DNA from 2 places in the Serpentinicella sp. ANB-PHB4 genome. Region 2 is predicted to be linked to the other one. Evidence: riboswitches for the same ligand, from Rfam matches in the RefSeq annotation. Region 2 holds a riboswitch; the other holds the start of a gene.

Region 1 (3,417 bases), on a different contig from region 2:
TTATTATAAAAATCTTATCCCACAAGGGGTAAGATTTTTTTTGTAAACATTTAAAGGGAATAACGTATCATATATCAAGGAGGGGTGAGTTATGAAGCTAACGAGTAGATATTTAAGGCTTTTATCACCATATATGCAAGGTCCTGATGTAATGCATGTACAAGAACGGTTAACAGAGTTAGGTTTTTACGATGGACCCATAGATATGATATATGATGAAGAAATATTTGAAGCTGTGAGAGCCTTTCAAACTGATTATGGGTTACCGCCTGATGGCATTGTAGGACCAGATACTTGGAATGCTATAGGACTAAGTCCTGAAAGAGAGTATCCTATTCCAGAAGAAGGGTATACTATTGAGATCGATTTAGAAAGAACAACACTTACGCTAAAAAGGTTTACAGAGATACTCAATGCCTATCGTGTTGCCGTAGGGACACCATCAACACCAACACCTGTAGGAGATTGGCAAATAATACAGAAAACAAGGAATCCCGGTGGACCATTTGGAACAAGATGGATGCGGATAAATGTGCCTTGGGGAGGCTATGGAATACATGGTACAGACGAACCAGAATCAATTGGTACCGAGGCAAGTAGAGGTTGTGTGCGAATGTTTAACGAAGATGTAAATGAACTTTACGACATTGTTCCTTTGGGAACACCGGTAAAAATTACAGGGGATGTATTTACTGGACGAATACTGGATGTTGATATAGAACCGGGACCAGATGTTTTCGAAGTAAAGACAATTCTTACCCTCTTAGGATACTATGATGGAGAGATAGATGGTGTGTATGATGCACAAACCCAAGAAGCAGTTCGAAACTTTCAGAGAGATTTCAATATTTTTGCCGATGGGGTAGTAAGTGTAGATACCTATCAGGAACTTATACTTGCAAGGGACCAGTATACAGATAATAGAGAACCATAAAGTTTAACTATAGTACTTGACATACTTCGAGGAATAGATTAAACTTGAATAAATAATTCTGAAATTTTAAAAAATAAATATTCTTATCCAGAGTGGTGGAGGGACTGGCCCGATGAAACCCGGCAACCTGCAATATATATGCAAGGTGCTAATTCCTGCAGAACTAAGTTCTGATAGATGAGTAAGGGTTAGATCAAAACTACTTTTCTCATTAGAAAAGTAGTTTTTTTATTTTGAAAAAGAGATAATATTAATTAATTGAGGTGATGATGAACCGTGATACATAATATAGATATCCAACATTTAGAAAAAGAAAAAATACTAAGGCATTTGGGGTACCAAAAGGGCAAGACTGAACTAACAGAAAAGATGAGCCAATTAATTGAAGACTGTATTGATGAAGCCAAACGTTTAATTAATCCAGTAGGGATATATCAGACATTTGAAATTAAGCAAATAAATAAAGAAAAAATTTATTTAGCTGATGTAGATTACCAAATTAAGTCCGCTGATATAGAGCAGTTATTAGATGGAAGTAGGTATACTACCTTTATAGCCGTTACTATTGGACAGCAACTTGATAATCACATAGATAAACTAAATGAAAAAGGAGAATATACTCGAGGGCTGATTATGGATGCAATTGGTTCAGAAGCGGCAGAAGAATCAATAAACAAATTAAATCAAATTGTAGAACAAGAAGCTTTACAGAATGGATATAGATTAACAAGGAGATTTAGTCCAGGATATGGGGATTTTACAATTACAAATCAAAATAGTATTTTAGATCTGTTAAATACAAAGGAAATAGATCTAAGGATTACAGATAGTAGTATTTTAATACCTAGAAAATCTGTTACAGCTTTAGTTGGGTGGACAAAAAAGAACAATACAAATAGAAAAGACAAATGTAGCTACTGTAACTTAGAACATTGTTCTTATCGTGAAGGTGCAAACTACAAATAATTAAGGGAAAGAGGTTTGAGTAAATGAATAAAAAAATGTTGACTGATTTATTGTCAAAAAAAGTTTTGGTTTTTGATGGAGCAATGGGAACAATGCTTCAAAAAAAAGGTTTAGTGTCGGGGGAATGTCCAGAAATATATAATTTAAATCAAAAAGAAATAATAAAAGACATCCATAGCGCATACATCGATTCAGGCGCGCATATTATTCAAACAAATACTTTTGGGGCCAATAGAATAAAGTTAAAAGCATACAACTTAGAAGGTGAAATTACAGAAATAAATCAAGAAGCTGTTCGTCTTGCAAAGCAAGAGGAGAAAGAAAATGTATTAGTAGCAGGGGATATAGGACCAACAGGAAAATTATTATATCCCTTAGGAGATCTACTCTTTGATGAGGCTTATGATGTTTTTTTTGAGCAGGCAAAATTATTAATTGATGCCGGTGTAGATTTACTAGTTATAGAGACAATGACAGACATACAAGAAGCAAGAGCAGCTGTGATTGCAGCAAAAGATGCCGGTGATGTTCCTATAATATGCACTCTAACTTTTGATGAAAAACAAAGGACGTTAACAGGTTCCGATCCAGAAAGTATTGCTACTATTTTAGAGGCAATAGGGGTAGATGTACTGGGTATAAACTGTGGTTTTGGCCCAGATTTAATGATAGATATTGTAAAACGTATGAGAAAGGTTACTGATAAAAATATAATTGTTCAACCAAACGCCGGATTACCGGTGTTAGTGAATGGGCAAACCCAATTCAATTTAACTGCAGATGCTATGGCTAGTTATGTAGAAGCATTAGTAAAAGCAGGTGTTAATATAATTGGCGGCTGTTGCGGTACGACCCCGGAGCATATAAAAGCGATTAGAAAAATGACCAATAAGCTACAACCAGAACCTAAAGCAGAAATTCCATTTACTAAATTAGCGAGCATGACAAAAACATTAATACTAAACGAAGATCTCCCTACTAAAGTAATTGGAGAATGTATTAATCCCACAGCAAAAAAATATTTAGCAGAAGCCATAAAAGAAAATAAATTAAGTGTCCTCTCCAAAGAAGCAGTAAAGCAGGTTGAAGCAAATGCAGATATTATTGATGTAAATGTCGGCGTGAATCTGACTGAAGAGCGTCAAGTGATGAAAGATGCTATTTATGAAATTCAAAGAAGTATACAAGCGCCGGTGAGTATAGATACGGTAAATTTTGAAGCAATGGAAGAAGGGCTAAAAGCTTATAGTGGAAAAGCTTTAATTAACTCTACAAATGGGGATGAAAAACATTTACATAAAGTTTTACAATTAGCAAAAAAATATGGAGCTGCAGTTTTAGGATTGACGCTGGACCATAAAGGAATACCGAAAAAAGCAGAGGAACGTTTTGTTATAGCCGAGAAAATCGTAAATACAGCAGTAGAGTATGGTCTTAATCCTAAAGATATATTTATAGATACCCTTGTCCTAACGGCAGGTGCACAACAAGATCATGCATTAGAGAGTATTAAAACC
Region 2 (3,417 bases):
TTCTTGAATGACATCAATCGTTTGACTTCCATACTTTTTATACACTTTTACACCAAAGCTAGTTGGTATATTGTATTTATTTAAAAATAATATAATTTCCCGAAGCTCATGCTGTTCTTGAAAAGCAACTTTAATACTCTCTGCCTTGGACTGTCCTATTCCTGATACTTCTCGAAGTCTATCTGGATTTTTTTCCATTATTTCTAATGTTTTTGTACCAAAGTAGTCAATAATTCTTTCCGCCATTTTTTCACCGATTCCAGGGATCACCCCAGAGGATAAATAATTTAAGATTTCTTTTTCCGTTGAGGGCATGATGGTTCTAAACTGAGTTATCTCCAGTTGTTGTCCGTATACAGGGTGTATTTTCCAGTTTCCTTGCACTTGTATTTTATCCCCAGCCTTTAGGGTTGGTAAATATCCGACAACGGTTACTTCTTCCTCTTCGGATAAAAGTATTGCCACGGTATATCCATTGGCCTCGTTTGAGAATATAATTTCTACTAATTGCCCCTGTAATTCAACCACGTTATTGCCTCCTAAAGCTTATGTTGTTTTTATTATAACATAAAGGCGGTGGGGTACGATAAGAGTAGTTGGAAAGTTGGAAAGTGGAAAGGGGAAAGGGAAGTGAATGACAGATCATTGTGGTTACCTTCGAATGAATTCGAAGGTACAAGTCAAATTAAAATAATAAACAAAAAACAAAAAAGAAAATCATCCTGTTGAATGATTTTCTTTTTTTTGTTTATTGAAAAGCTTCTTGTTTTAATATTTCAGCTTTGTCTGTTTGCTCCCATGGAAGTGATATATCTGTTCTTCCAAAGTGTCCGTAGGCAGCTGTTTGTCTGTATATTGGTCTTCTTAAATCTAGGTTTTTAATAATGGCTGCTGGTCTTAAATCGAAATGTTTTTGAACTAATTCAGCAATTTTATCATCACTTACTTTTCCTGTTCCAAAAGTTTCAACTAGTACAGAAACTGGTCTGGCAACGCCAATGGCATATGCTAATCCAATTTCACATTTCTCTGCAAGTCCTGCTGCTACAATGTTTTTCGCTACATATCTAGCTGCATAAGCTGCTGATCTGTCTACTTTTGTTGGATCTTTTCCAGAAAAAGCACCGCCACCATGTCTTGCGTAGCCACCGTAGGTATCAACAATAATTTTTCTTCCAGTTAAACCTGCATCTCCTTGTGGCCCACCGATTACAAATCGACCTGTTGGATTTATGTAGTATTTCGTCTCATCATCAAGTAATTCTACAGGTACTACTTCGTTTACTACATGCTGTATCATATCTTGTTCAATGGTTTTTTGCTCTATTTCAGGGCTATGTTGGGTAGATATAACAATGGTATCTACTCTTTTAGGTTTGTTATCTTCGTACTCAACGGTTACTTGGGTTTTTCCATCAGGACGTAAGTAAGGTAATGTGCCATTTTTTCTAACATCTGCTAAACGTTTAGATAGTTTATGAGATAAAGAAATTGGTAATGGCATTAACTCTGGTGTTTCATTACATGCAAATCCAAACATTAACCCTTGATCTCCCGCTCCAGTAGCTTCTAGATCTGCATCTTTTTCTCCTTCACGACTTTCCAAAGCCTCATCAACGCCCATTGCAATGTCTGGGGATTGCTCATCAATCGAAGTTAAAACTGCGCATGTATTTGCATCAAAGCCATACTTGGCTCTTGTATAGCCTATTTCTTCTATTGTTTTTCTAACAACTTTCGGTATATCTACATAACAGTTTGTTGTTATTTCTCCTGAAAGTAGTACTAAGCCTGTTGTTACTGTTGTTTCACAAGCTACCCTTGCCTTAGGGTCTTGCTCAAAAATGGCATCTAATACCGCGTCTGATATTTGATCACAAATTTTATCTGGATGTCCTTCCGTAACCGACTCAGATGTAAATAGTCTTTTTATCATTCGTGTCCCTCCTATATTTTTCTTATTTTATTACTATACCCTTTAAAATACCTTGTATTCCAAATCTTTTGGGAGCTTTTTAACAAAACAAAAAACCTCTCCTTGAAGAAGAGGTTCCTATTATCGATTACCTCTCCTCATCTTCCAGAATTTTAATTCTGGGGGAATTGGCACCATACTTAAAAGCATTATGGTTGCCGGGTTTCATCGGGCCCATCCCTCCACCTCTCTTGATAAGGAATCAAGATCTCTATTCAATTGCGTATTAATACTATCACTTCCATTGTTTTATTGTCAAGTAAAAAATATTATTAATTAGCATACCTTTTTAAGCGCTCTACAAATGCACAGCAACATAGCTCAGTATAAACATAATGGTCCCAGCTATAGAAGTTCCTAATGCAATAGAGGGTAGTGCATGCTTAAATGGAATATTAAATAAAACTGCGGCTAGACATCCACTCCACACCCCAGTACTTGGCAAGGGGACAGCAACAAATAAAACTAGGCCTATCACGCTATATTTCCTTATTTTATCTCCTTTCCTCCTAGTTCTTTGGATCATTCGATTTACTAATTTATTAATCCATGGTAAATTTTTTATACGGATAACAATAGGTTTTATAAATATTAGTAAAAAAGGCACTGGTGCCAAACTCCCTAATATGCCAAGTACAGTAGCATGCAAGGGATGTAACCCCAATGAAACGCCTATAGGTATGGCTCCTCTCAATTCCATTAAGGGCATTGCTGCAATTAAAAGTACCATTACCTCTCGGGTTATATAATCAAAAAGTCTATCCATGTGCTCCCCTCCTAATCTATCTATATTAAGGGGAGGAGCAAAAAATAATTAGAATGGGTTGGAAAGTTGGTTAGTTGGTTAGTAGAAAGTTGGTAAGTCGGAAAGGGGAAAGTTGGAAAGGAAAGGCATAACTTTCAGTTGGTCAGTTGGTTAGTAGTTAGTTGGTTAGGAAGAGCGAAAGGCAAAGGCAAATTTCTTAAACCCGAGATCCTTCGCTTTGCTCAGGATGACAGCGTTGCAGTTGGTCAGTAGATAGTTGGTCAAGAAAATCAAAAGCTAAATGATTATGCTCATCTTCGAATAAATTCGGAGCTACTGTATCTTAACAAAATGATCTACGGGAAACCTTCGAATGAATTCGAAGCTACCTTTAATCTAGATCCTTCGTTACATTAATCAGGATGACTATGAAGTTGGTAAGTTGGTTAGTAGAAAGTTGGTTAGTTGGTTAGGGGAAAGTCAAAAACCTGATACTTCACTGCGTTCAGTATGACGGTGGATAGTTGCCCTGGTTTAAACAATAGTTGAGCAATTGTTAAACCATAGTTGAACCATTGTTAGACTATTGTAGTTAGTTGGTTAGTAGTTAGTTGGTTAGGAAAGGCAAAACTTTCAGTTGGTCAGTGGAAAGTTGGAAAGGAAAGGCAAAAGCTAAATGATTATACGGGGAACCTTC

What was found. Region 2 has a riboswitch for S-adenosylmethionine ahead of metK (methionine adenosyltransferase). Riboswitches for the same ligand answer to the same signal wherever they lie in the genome.
Region 1: another riboswitch for S-adenosylmethionine. It lies ahead of RH915_RS11240 (vitamin B12 dependent-methionine synthase activation domain-containing protein); the one in region 2 lies ahead of metK (methionine adenosyltransferase).

The regions. Positions count from the first base shown of each region.
Region 1 covers NZ_JAVKGO010000024.1:1,887-5,303, reverse strand. Annotated here, with positions in the region: gene RH915_RS11245 (L,D-transpeptidase family protein) at 92-934, shown strand; SAM riboswitch class I at 1,015-1,118, shown strand; gene RH915_RS11240 (vitamin B12 dependent-methionine synthase activation domain-containing protein) at 1,211-1,900, shown strand; gene RH915_RS11235 (homocysteine S-methyltransferase family protein) at 1,924-3,417, shown strand, end outside.
Region 2 covers NZ_JAVKGO010000013.1:168-3,584, reverse strand. Annotated here, with positions in the region: gene recD2 (SF1B family DNA helicase RecD2) at 1-528, opposite strand, end outside; gene metK (methionine adenosyltransferase) at 749-1,936, opposite strand; SAM riboswitch class I at 2,071-2,176, opposite strand; gene RH915_RS09670 (COG2426 family protein) at 2,274-2,741, opposite strand.